DNA from 3 places in the Pseudomonas sp. DF11 genome. Region 2 is predicted to be linked to each of the others. Evidence: predicted binding sites of a transcription regulator. Region 2 holds the regulator's gene; each other region holds the start of a gene.

Region 1 (4,184 bases), on a different contig from region 2:
CAGCAACACAGACCTGACAGCGCATGGGCAGGATGAATGAGCGATCGAGGGCGGCACAGGCCGTGTACGCAAACGCAAAAAAGGGGCAAAAAAAAACGGCCTGCTGATTGCAGGCCGCTTTCTTATCGCCAGGGTCAGAACAGCTTGCGACCCTTGTTCGCCGCGATGCGCATGCGCAGGGCGTTGAGCTTGATGAAGCCGGCCGCGTCGGCCTGGTTGTAGGCACCGCCGTCTTCTTCGAAGGTCGCGATGTTGGCATCGAACAGCGAGTCGTCGGACTTGCGCCCGGTCACGATCACGTTGCCCTTGTACAACTTCAGGCGCACGACACCGTTCACGTTGGTCTGGGAGGCGTCGATCATCTGTTGCAGCATCAGACGTTCAGGGCTCCACCAGTAGCCGGTATAGATCAGGCTGGCATACTTGGGCATCAACTCGTCTTTGAGGTGAGCCACTTCGCGGTCCAGGGTGATCGATTCGATCGCCCGGTGGGCGCGCAGCATGATGGTGCCGCCGGGGGTTTCGTAGCAGCCACGGGACTTCATGCCCACATAGCGGTTCTCGACGATGTCCAGGCGACCGATACCGTGTTCACCACCGATGCGGTTCAGGGTCGCCAGCACGGTGGCCGGGGTCATCTCGACGCCGTCCAGTGCGACGATATCGCCGTTGCGATAGGTCAATTCCAGGTACTGCGGGGTATCGGGAGCCTTCTCCGGGGAGACGGTCCAGCGCCACATGTCTTCTTCGTGCTCGGTCCAGGTGTCTTCCAGCACGCCGCCTTCATAGGAGATGTGCAGCAGGTTGGCGTCCATCGAGTACGGGGATTTCTTCTTGCCGTGGCGCTCGATCGGAATCGCGTGCTTCTCGGCGTAGTCCATCAGTTTTTCACGGGACAGCAAGTCCCACTCACGCCATGGCGCGATGACTTTCACGCCAGGCTTGAGGGCATAGGCACCCAGTTCGAAACGAACCTGGTCGTTGCCTTTGCCGGTGGCGCCGTGGGAAATGGCATCGGCACCGGTTTCGTTGGCGATTTCGATCAGGCGCTTGGCGATCAACGGACGGGCGATGGAAGTACCCAACAGGTACTCGCCTTCGTAAACAGTGTTGGCGCGGAACATCGGGAACACGAAGTCACGGACGAATTCTTCGCGCAAGTCATCGATATAGATCTCTTTGACGCCCATGGCCTGAGCCTTGGCGCGTGCAGGCTCGACTTCTTCGCCCTGTCCCAGGTCAGCGGTGAAGGTCACCACTTCGCAGTTATAAGTGTCCTGCAGCCACTTGAGGATCACCGAAGTGTCCAGGCCGCCGGAATACGCCAGAACGACCTTGTTTACGTCCGCCATGCCATCACTCCACGGGTTGTACGGAAAGCCGGGAAGTTTAACGTCCAATGCGGATAATTTACAGGGGCGCGACAGCTTATGACGACGAAGCGACAGATTATGTCGAACGCGCGACGGTCAAGATCGAATCAGGACGTGCGCGCAGTCGCCGGAGTCGGTGCCTTGGCCGGTGCGGCAGCGGGCGCCGGAACCTTGGCAGGCGTCGCAGGGGTCGTTGGCTGCGCCGCCGGTGCCTGGGGTGCCGGGGCTTCAGTCGGCGCTACGCGCTCCAGGCGCACGACCACACGACGGTTCTTGGCGCGGTTGGCGGCGTTGGTATTGGGTACCAGCGGATAACGCTCGCCATGGAAACGCACGGTGATCTGCGACTCCTGGAAACCATTGGCCTTGAAGAAGTCCTGGACCGCCAGGGCCCGGCGGCGCGACAGCTCACGATTGGTCAGGCGATTGCCGCTGTTGTCGGAGTGGCCATCAAGCTCGACATGATTGACGCTTGGATCGGCCTTGATGAAGTCGAGCATCACCTGCAACTGTGCCTTGGCATGGGCATCGAGCTCGACTTCTTCGCCGGGGAAGCCGATCTGCGTCTGTTTCACCTGCTCGAAATTCTTTGGCAACAGTTTCGCCACGCAACCTTGATAGTCATTGAAGGCCTTGCTGAAACGCACCGGCAGCAGGCGCACTTCCGAGACTCGCCCGTCCTCGGTGTTGCGGCGCACCACGGGGCTGCGACCCTCCATCAGGCCACTGATCAAACGGCCGGCCTGGACCTGGGAGCTGTTGAACAGCACATCGCCGCTGCCGATCCTGACCGAACCCAGGTTGATATCGCCCCGCCCCGGTTGCCACGGGGCGGCGGCCGCCAGCAAGGTTGCCGAACCGCCACCAAGCATCGGGTTATAGGCCTTGAGGCGGAAGGTGGCCTGCTCGCCCGCCCGACGCACGAACTCGCCGCTGCCGAAATCGGTGATCGGCTGGCTCAGCCGGCACTCGAACTTGTCGCCTTCGACCGTCCACTCAATGCTCTCCAGACGGGTCTGGAAAGTGAGCGCCATGGCGGGAAGGCTGGCAAACACACTGAGCAAGGCTAGATAACGCTGGCGCACGGGAGGCTCCACTGACTTTTATACAAAGATCGACGCATGCCTGGGGCATGACGCTTGTCCGGGGCACTGCACGGATTCGTGGCACACCTGTAGGAGCTATCGGTAAGTTGTGGCAGAACTTGATAGCGGGTGCCTGAATCGGTCTTTTCCGGTAGCATTCCCCAGAGTTTGACCCGCCTGGAAGCCCCCCAATGTCTGACCGCCTGACCCTGCTGCGTCCCGACGACTGGCATATTCATCTTCGCGATGGTGCTGTGTTGACCCATACCGTCGCCGATGTCGCGCGCACCTTCGGGCGCGCAATCATCATGCCTAACCTGGTTCCGCCCGTGCGCAACGCCGCCGAGGCCGACGGCTATCGCCAGCGCATCCTCGCCGCACGCCCGGCTGGCAGCCGCTTCGAACCGCTGATGGTGCTGTACCTCACCGACCGCACCCAGCCCGAAGAGATTCGCGACGCCAAGGCCAGCGGCTTCGTCCACGCCGCCAAGCTGTACCCTGCCGGCGCGACCACCAACTCCGATTCCGGTGTCACCAGCATCGACAAGATCTTCCCGGCGCTGGAGGCCATGGCCGAAGTCGGCATGCCGCTGTTGATCCACGGTGAAGTCACCCGGGGCGATGTCGACGTGTTCGACCGCGAGAAAATCTTCATCGACGAGCACATGCGCCGCGTCGTGGAGCGCTTCCCGACCCTCAAGGTGGTGTTCGAACACATCACCACCGGCGATGCCGTGCAGTTCGTCAACGAGGCCCCGGCCAACGTCGGCGCGACCATTACTGCCCATCACCTGCTGTACAACCGCAACCACATGCTGGTGGGCGGGATCCGGCCGCACTTCTATTGCCTGCCGATCCTCAAGCGCAATACCCACCAGGAAGCCTTGCTCGACGCCGCCACCAGCGGCAGCACCAAGTTTTTCCTCGGCACGGATTCGGCGCCCCACGCCCGTCATGCCAAGGAAGCGGCCTGCGGTTGCGCCGGTTGCTACACCGCCTATGCCGCCATCGAGATGTACGCCGAGGCGTTCGAACAGCGCGACGCGCTGGACAAGCTCGAAGGCTTCGCCAGCCTGCATGGCCCGCGTTTCTATGGCCTGCCGGTGAACACCGACAGTATTACCCTGGTCCGCGACGAATGGACCGCCCCCGCCAGCCTGCCTTTCGGCGAGCTGACTGTCATCCCGCTGCGCGCCGGTGAAAAACTGCGCTGGCGCCTGCTGGAGGAAAATGCGTGAGTGAAGATCATTTCGACGACGAACTGGACGGCAACGGTGGTTCGGGCGGCGCCCGTCATCCCATGGCAGCCCGTTTCCGGGGTTATCTGCCGGTCGTCGTCGACGTAGAAACCGGCGGCTTCAACTCCGCCACCGACGCCTTGCTGGAAATCGCCGCGACCACCATTGGCATGGACGAAAAAGGCTTCGTGTTCCCTGACCACACCTATTTCTTCCGCGTCGAACCGTTCGAAGGCGCCAACATCGAAGCGGCGGCCCTGGAGTTCACCGGGATCAAGCTCGATCACCCATTGCGCATGGCCGTGAGTGAAGAGACCGCCCTGACCGACATCTTCCGTGGCGTACGCAAGGCGCTGAAAGCCAACGGCTGCAAGCGAGCGATCCTGGTCGGCCACAACAGCAGCTTCGACCTGGGCTTCCTCAACGCCGCTGTCGCGCGCCTGGACATGAAGCGCAATCCGTTCCACCCGTTCTCCAGCTTCGACACC
Region 2 (4,184 bases):
GCGCAGGATGTCGAACACGTTCTCGGCAATGTGACAGCACTCCACCAGCTCGTTGAGCTGGAGGAAGCCGGCGCCTCCTTTTACAGTGTGGAAACCGCGAAAAATTGCATTGAGCAGATCCGCATCATCGGGTCGGCTTTCCAGCTCGACCAGTTGTTCGGACAGTTGCTCTAGAATCTCGCCGGCCTCAACCAGGAAATCCTGAAGGATCTCTTCATCGGCGCCGAAGCTCATTAATGGCTGCTCCTAAAACAGGGCTAAAACTCAGAATCCAAGGCTGGACAGCAAATCGTCCACATCGTCCTGACCGGACATAACGTCTTCTCTTTTATCGGCATGAATCTGCGGACCTTCACCCTGAGAGAGATGTTTTTGTGGATCTTTTTCAGCAAGCATCGCTTCACGGTCGTGTTCGATACCTGCAAAGCGGTCGACCTGGCTGGCCATCAACACCAGTTTGAGCAGGTTGCTTTCCACTTCGGTGACCAGCTGGGTCACACGCTTGATCACCTGGCCGGTCAGGTCTTGATAGTCCTGGGCCAGCAGAATGTCGTTGAGGTTGCTTGCCACGGCGCGGTTCTCGGTGCTGCTGCGCGTCAGGAAACCGTCGACCCGACGGGCCAGTTCCCGAAACTCTTCAGCCCCGACTTCGCGACGCATGAACCGGCCCCAGTCGGTGCTCAAGGCCTGGGCTTCATCGCTCAGGCCATTGACCAGCGGCGTGGCGCTTTCCACCAGATCCATGGTGCGGTTGGCCGCGGCCTCGGTCAGCTTGACCACATACCCCAGACGCTCGGTGGCGTCGGTGATCTGCGAGACTTCCTCGGCCTGCGGCATATTCGGGTCGATCTGGAAATTGACAATCGCGCTGTGCAATTCACGCGTGAGCTTGCCCACTTCCTGATACAGACCGCGATCACGGGTCTGGTTGAGCTCATGGATCATTTGAACCGCATCGCCAAAGCGACCTTTTTCAAGGCTGTCGACCAGTTCGCGGGCATGTTTTTTCAGGGTCGATTCGAAATCGCCCATTGAAGATTCGTTGTCCATAGCTCCCCCGTGGCGCCGTTAACCGATGCGTTCGAAGATTTTTTCGATCTTCTCTTTCAACGCCTGGGCCGTGAAGGGTTTGACCACATAGCCGTTGACACCGGCCTGGGCCGCTTCGATGATCTGCTCGCGCTTGGCTTCGGCAGTGACCATCAGCACCGGAAGATGCTTGAGTTTTTCGTCGGCACGCACTTGGCGCAGCAGGTCGATACCGGTCATGCCCGGCATGTTCCAGTCGGTGACCAGAAAATCGAAGTTGCCACTGTGCAACATAGGGAGCGCAGTGGTCCCGTCATCTGCTTCGGCCGTGTTGGTGAACCCAAGGTCACGCAACAGGTTTTTTATGATCCGCCGCATCGTTGAGAAGTCATCAACGATGAGGATTTTCATGTTCTTGTCCAATTCGACCTCCAAGCAGTCTTAAACGCGCCCAGCACCTGGACGCGCCATTTCAATCAATCCGGCACAACACTCGACAACAGTCTGGAGCACAACGGATGGAGACTGGCGCAGTACTTGCCAGGCCAGCCTCGTTCGCAGTGTCCCCACACTGCCTGTCAACGCGCTCGCCACTCCCCCAAACGCCCCCGCAAACGGGCCGCGCACTGGCTGTGTAACTGGCTGACCCGCGATTCGCTGACCCCCAGGACCTCACCGATTTCCTTGAGGTTCAGCTCTTCGTCGTAGTACAGCGCCAAGACCAGTCGCTCACGCTCCGGCAAATTGGCAATCGCATCCGCCAGCGCGCTCTGGAAACGTTCATCTTCCAGGTCACGCGATGGCTCCATGTGAGCACTCGCGCCATCCTCGTGCAGCCCCTCGTGTTCACCACCGTCCTGCAACAGGTCGTCGAAACTGAACAGGCGGCTGCCCAAGGTATCGTTCAAAATCCCGTAATAATCATCGAGACTCAACTGGAGTTCGGCCGCAACCTCGTGATCTTTAGCGTCACGCCCGGTTTTAGCTTCAATTGCCCGAATTGCATCACTGACCATGCGAGTATTGCGGTGCACCGAGCGTGGCGCCCAATCGCCCTTGCGGACTTCATCGAGCATGGCCCCGCGAATGCGAATACCGGCATACGTCTCGAAACTGGCGCCCTTGCTCGCGTCGTATTTGTTCGACACTTCGAGCAGGCCGATCATGCCCGCCTGGATCAAGTCTTCGACCTGGACACTGGCCGGCAACCGCGCCAGCAAGTGGTAGGCGATACGCTTGACCAGTGGCGCGTAACGCTCGATCAATTCGTATTGGGCGTCCCGTGCCGATTTTTTGTAGAGATGGTTGTAACCGCTGGCTGTCATAGCACGGGCCCTGCTGTTTGTTGCACAAGACGCTCGACGAAAAATTCCAGATGCCCGCGCGGGTTGGCCGGCAACGGCCAGGTATCGACCTTCTGGGCGATCGCCTTGAACGCCAGCGCGCACTTGGAACGTGGAAAGGCTTCATAAACGGCACGTTGCTTCTGGACAGCCTTGCGTACGCTTTCGTCGTAGGGCACGGCGCCGACATATTGTAGGGCGACGTCCAGGAAGCGATCCGTGACCTTTGTCAACTTGGCGAACAGGTTGCGGCCCTCCTGCGGGCTCTGGGCCATGTTGGCCAGGACGCGGAAGCGGTTCATGCCATAGTCGCGGTTCAACAGCTTGATCAAGGCATAGGCGTCGGTGATGGACGTCGGTTCGTCGCAGACCACCAGCAGCACTTCCTGGGCAGCGCGTACGAAACTGACGACCGAGTCGCCGATACCGGCCGCGGTGTCGATCACCAGCACATCGAGGTTGTCGCCGATGTCGCTGAAAGCCTGGATCAGGCCGGCGTGCTGGGCCGGGGTCAGGTGAACCATGCTCTGGGTGCCGGAGGCAGCCGGCACGATGCGAATCCCGCCCGGCCCCTGCAACAGCACGTCGCGCAGTTCGCAACGGCCTTCGATCACGTCCGCCAGGGTGCGTTTGGGTGTAAGCCCCAACAGCACGTCGACGTTCGCCAGGCCCAGGTCGGCGTCCAGCAGCATGACCCGTCGGCCAAGCTCTGCCAGAGCCAGGGACAAGTTCACTGACACGTTAGTCTTCCCGACGCCACCTTTGCCGCCGGTCACCGCGATCACCTGTACGGGATGCATGCTGCCCATGTTCGTTCTTTACCTTGTCTTACTTAGACGGAGGCCACATTACTGGCTGCGCGTTCGCATACGGAACAATGCATGGCAGACCATCGATGTAGGTACAAAAAATATTCATGATTACCTCAGCCAACCTGCTTGGTCGGGCTGTGGTAGATATCAGCGAACATATCAGCCATGGCTTCTTCGCTGGGTTCTTCCTGCATTTGCACACTCACGGCTCGGCTGACCAGTTGATGACGGCGCGGCAGATGCAAATCATCCGGGATCCGCGGCCCGTCGGTCAGGTAGGCCACCGGTAGTTCATGACCGATCGCCAGGCTCAACACCTCGCCCAGGCTTGCCGTTTCGTCCAGCTTAGTCAGGATGCAGCCGGCCAGCCCGCAGCGTTTGTAGCTGTGATATGCGGCGGTTAGAACCTGTTTCTGGCTGGTGGTTGCCAACACGAGATAATTTTTTGACTTGATGCCACGTCCGGCCAGGCTTTCGAGCTGCATGCGCAGGGCCGGATCGCTGGCTTGCAGGCCCGCGGTATCGATCAGTACGACGCGCTTGCGCAGCAACGGTTCCAATGCCTGGGCCAGGGACTGGCCCGGATCCACATGGGTCACCGACACGTTGAGGATCCGTCCCAGGGTCTTGAGTTGCTCCTGGGCACCAATGCGGAAACTGTCCATGCTCACCAGGGCGATGCTCTGGGCGCCGTACTTGAGTACGTAGCGGGCGGCGAGCTTGGCCAGGGTGGTGGTCTTGCCCATGCCGGCAGGACCGACCATGGCAATCACCCCGCCCTCTTCCAGCGGCTCGACTTCCGGCGTGACGATCATCCGCGCCAGGTGCGCCAGCAACATGCGCCAGGCCTGGCGAGGCTCTTCGATACCATTGATCAATGCCAGCAGGTCACGGGACAACGGGCCGGACAGGCCGATGCGTTGCAGGCGACGCCACAGGTTGGCCTGGGCTGGACGGCTGCCTTGCAGCTGGTTCCAGGCCAGGGAGCCGAGCTGGACTT
Region 3 (4,184 bases), on a different contig from region 2:
GGTGTTGATCCTTTCTTCGAAATGCAGGTAACGCAGCTCGACTGGCGCGGTCATGTTGCCAAACGGCAGGGCTGCGATGAAGCGCTCATACACCTGGCCCAATTGCAGCCGTTCGGTGATGTCGCCGTCGAAACGCAACTTGCAGCCGGTGGCGGAGATGTCCAGCAGCTTGCCGTCCACGGGGGATTTGAGCTTGTCGCCGCCCAGTTCGACGCTCACCAGTTGCGCCAGTTTCAGGGCGGCGCGGAAGGCGTTGCGGCGTTGGTGGTAGACCACTTCGTCGGGCAGGGCACCGCGATAGCAGCGACCGTCGCTGGATTCGTCAATGGTCAGTGGACCCTTGCCATCCCATGCGATGCGCACGCCATCATGAAAACCCTCGACACGAAACGGCTCGCCGGCCAGCAGGAAACGCTCGCCATCGCGTGGGATCATTTCATCCAGGGCGATGGAGTTGGTCTCACGATCGACGTTGACCAGATAGCTCTGGAAGCGCTGGGTACGTTCATGGAAGGTAATGATCAGCGGGTCGTGGCTTTCTTGCAGCATCCGCAGATTGCCGGAGATTTCCAGGGGCGTGGTGAGGACCTTGGGTGGCTGCGGAGCATCATCCGCGTTTGAGGCATTGAACACGGTGGGTCAATCTCCAGGCAAAATACGACTACGAATAGCCAGCATTTTGCCAGCATGTATCGCGCGTTGATAGAGCGAAGGCATTGTTCGTTTCATGCCTGGCTGAGCGGGCGGTGCTTGACCATTCTGGCCGTCGAGCCGCTAGCGTCATACAGTGTCGGGATCTCGCCACCGTTCAGGATGCGCAATTGGTTGGCGGTGGCGGCCTGCTGCATCTGGATCGACTGGCCGTTGCGGGCGTTGGTCGCCTGGCATTGGGCGAGCAGGTCGTTGAGCACTTTACTCTGGGACAGCAGCTGGTCGCCGATCGTCGACTGGCTGGCCAGTTGCTCAAGGCCGTCATGACTGGCGGGCAAGTTGAGGCTGGCGAGGATCTCGCTGCGTTTGCGGCCATGCTGGTCAAGCAAGATGATCAATGCCTGTTTCTGCGCCAGGATGTTCTCCAGCAGAGGCATATCGCGACCGTGCAGTGCCACGGATTCGGCCTGCAACAATTCCAGCAATTGTTGCACTGGAACAAAGTCGTCGATGATCAGTTGCAATAAATTAGTGTCGTGCATGGCTGGCCTTGGGTCTTAAGCGTCCAAAAGCCTGGCGCAGGCGGGGCGGCCTAGCGCTGGGCTTCGAAGTTGAGCAGTTTGCTGGCTACGCGGTTGCTGTCGACTTTGTAGCTGCCATCAGCGATGGCTGCTTTCAACTCGGCCACGCGGGCCTTATCGACGACAGGTTGATCGCGCAGCTTGTCAGTGACCTTCTGCAACTGCTGAGCCTCATTGCTGAGGTGTACCGACTCCCCGTTGCTGACCTGTTCGGCTGCTGTAGGCAGCGGCGCGGATTTACCGGCTTCGGCGGTTTCCTTGGTCGCGCTGGTACGCGTAGTGCCTGTCAACGGTGAAGAGCTGTTTAAACGATTGAAATCGATGACCATGGTAAAAAACCTCTGGGTATTTGGACGCTTGCCATGTTTTCGGCCATCCCCAAAAAAACTTTAGGCTCATTTATTCAATGAGCATGCGCACGTCTGCGCTTGCCTTTGCGTAAGGCACAGTCTAGGGAACACCGGGATCAAGCGCCAGCTTTCTACCTCCTTTACCGGATCACTACATCGCCACTTCCACTTGGCCTGGGGCCATCACTTGCGCCTTGATCACGCGCTGGGAGTTGAGGTTTTTTACCCGTATCTGTTCACGCATGCCGCCGTTGGACAGGGCCTCGCCGGGCATCCGCACGGCCAGGGAACCGCTGCGGGCGGTGATGACCACCTGGTCGCCCTTGCGGACCACTTCGGCCTGCTCCAGGTGCACCAGCGTCACGACCTGATCGGCGACCATTGGTCGGACAAGTTTCTGCCCGATGGCCTGATCAACGGAGGTCAGGAAGCCCTGGGTGATCTGGCTGATGTCCCGTTCGCGCAACATCACGTCCTGGGGCTCGACAATTCCGGCCCGCTTGAGCGGACGAGTGGTTGTGACAATTTCTCGAAACAGGCGCACTTGAGCAGGCACGAACACTGTCCAGGGGGCGGCGCTGTCGCAACGAACCTTCACCGTGACGCGGCCCAGGGGCCTGGCCGGACTCTCCAGCGAAGCAGTCAATTCCTTGTCGCACATCGGCATGCGCAGGCGCGGGTCGAGCTGGTTGACTTCGATTTCGTAGCGACCTTCGGTTTGACTGGTTGCCAAATAGTCTTCTACGGTGAATTCAAGAAAGCCCTGAGTGACGCCGATAAGGAGATCAGGCAAGGTAACCGGAACAGCAGCAAGGGCAGGACCGCCCGAAGCGAACAGGCAGACAGCCAGTAGCGCACCGAGCCAGTGGCGGCAGAGAGTGGTCAGGCGTCGAGAAAATGTCGTTTGTGCGTTCATGCCGGTTCAATAGCAAGCCCCGTGCCGTTTAGTGATGAATGCGCGACGGACACATTAGCGTTATGTAGGAGTCAGGGCATGGCGGGAGTAATGGATTCGGTAAACCAGCGCACCCAGCTGGTCGGTCAAAATCGCCTGGAGCTGTTGTTGTTTCGTCTCGACGGCCAACAAATGTATGGGATCAACGTCTTCAAGGTCCGTGAGGTGCTGCAATGCCCCAAGCTGACGTTGATGCCCAAGTCCAGTCCCGTCGTGTGCGGGGTGGCCAATATCCGGGGAGCGACCATCCCGATTCTCGACCTGGCGATGGCGACTGGTTCCGGTCGGTTGCTGGACCAGAGCAATCCGTTTGTGATCATCACCGAGTACAACACCAAGACCCAGGGTTTCCTGGTGCGCTCGGTGGAACGCATCGTTAACATGAACTGGGAAGAGATCCATCCACCGCCCAAGGGCACTGGCCGCGATCACTACCTGACGGCAGTGACCCGGGTCGATAACCAGTTGGTGGAAATCATCGACGTGGAGAAAATCCTCGCTGAAGTGGCACCCACTCCAGAGGCTATTTCCGCAGGTGTGGTGGACGCCGAGACCCAGCACAAGGCGATTTCGTTGCGGGTATTGACCGTCGATGATTCTTCGGTGGCACGTAAGCAGGTGACCCGCTGTCTACAAACGGTCGGTGTCGAGGTAGTGGCGTTGAACGATGGGCGTCAGGCGCTGGATTACCTGCGCGCGCTGGTCGATGAGGGCAAGAAGCCCGAGGAAGAGTTCCTGATGATGATCTCCGACATCGAGATGCCGGAGATGGACGGGTATACCCTGACGTCGGAAATCCGCAGCGACCCACGTATGCAAAAGCTGCATATCATCTTGCATACTTCGTTGTCCGGTGTTTTCAACCAGGCGATGGTCAAGAAGGTCGGTGCCGACGATTTCCTGGCGAAATTCCGGCCCGATGACCTGGCTTCCCGGGTGGTCGATCGGATCAAGGCTGCAGAGTAAGTAAAGGTCGGGCGCGTTGTGCGCCCGGCAAGTCAACGCGATGAAAGAGGCGGTATCTTGTCTACGGGTAATTTGGATTTCGAACAGTTCCGGGTCTTCCTGGAAAAAGCCTGTGGCATCTTGCTTGGTGAAAACAAGCAATACCTGGTGTCGAGCCGTCTCAATAAACTGATGGAGCAACAGGGTCTCAAGTCATTGGGCGAACTGGTGCAGCGTATCCAGAGCCAGCCGCGCAGTGGCTTGCGCGAGATGGTGGTGGACGCGATGACCACCAACGAAACCTTGTGGTTTCGTGACACCTATCCGTTCGAGGTGTTGAAGAACAAAGTGCTGCCGGCGGCCATCAAGGCCAGCCCGGGCCAACGCCTGCGAATCTGGTCGGCGGCCTGCTCGTCGGGACAGGAACCCTATTCGTTGTCGATGACCATCGATGAGTTCGAGCGGTCCAACCTTGGCCAGTTGAAAGGTGGCGTGCAGATCGTCGCCACTGACCTGTCCGGGACCATGCTCAATAACTGCAAGACCGGCGAGTACGACAGCCTGGCCATCGGCCGGGGCCTGTCGCCGGATCGCCTGCAACGCTATTTCGATCCGAAAGGGCCGGGTAAATGGGTGGTCAAGGCACCGATCAAGAGCCGTGTGGAATTCCGCTCGTTCAACTTGCTCGACAGCTATGCCAGC

What was found. Region 2 encodes FliA, which starts transcription of late flagellar genes. Its sites were predicted from a motif close to CTAAAGTTTNNNNNNNNNNNGCCGNTAA; they were not measured.
Region 1: AC30D9_RS25115 (flagellar protein MotY) is a predicted target of FliA. The motif match lies at 2,555-2,582, and genes of this name have one in related genera.
Region 3: flgM (flagellar biosynthesis anti-sigma factor FlgM) is a predicted target of FliA. The motif match lies at 1,598-1,625, and genes of this name have one in related genera.

Annotation. Positions count from the first base shown of each region.
Region 1 is NZ_JBYVYN010000010.1:128,619-132,802, forward strand. It holds gene AC30D9_RS25110 (argininosuccinate synthase) at 135-1,352, opposite strand; gene AC30D9_RS25115 (flagellar protein MotY) at 1,481-2,458, opposite strand; gene pyrC (dihydroorotase) at 2,650-3,696, shown strand; gene rnt (ribonuclease T) at 3,693-4,184, shown strand, end outside.
Region 2 is NZ_JBYVYN010000005.1:66,291-70,474, reverse strand. It holds gene AC30D9_RS16400 (chemotaxis protein CheA) at 1-234, opposite strand, end outside; gene AC30D9_RS16395 (protein phosphatase CheZ) at 265-1,050, opposite strand; gene AC30D9_RS16390 (chemotaxis response regulator CheY) at 1,069-1,440, opposite strand; gene fliA (RNA polymerase sigma factor FliA) at 1,608-2,354, opposite strand; gene fleN (flagellar synthesis regulator FleN) at 2,351-3,181, opposite strand; gene flhF (flagellar biosynthesis GTPase FlhF) at 3,298-4,184, opposite strand, start outside.
Region 3 is NZ_JBYVYN010000010.1:6,958-11,141, reverse strand. It holds gene AC30D9_RS24540 (flagellar brake protein) at 1-633, opposite strand, end outside; gene AC30D9_RS24535 (flagella synthesis protein FlgN) at 726-1,193, opposite strand; gene flgM (flagellar biosynthesis anti-sigma factor FlgM) at 1,244-1,561, opposite strand; gene flgA (flagellar basal body P-ring formation chaperone FlgA) at 1,734-2,498, opposite strand; gene AC30D9_RS24520 (chemotaxis protein CheV) at 2,577-3,503, shown strand; gene cheR (protein-glutamate O-methyltransferase CheR) at 3,561-4,184, shown strand, end outside.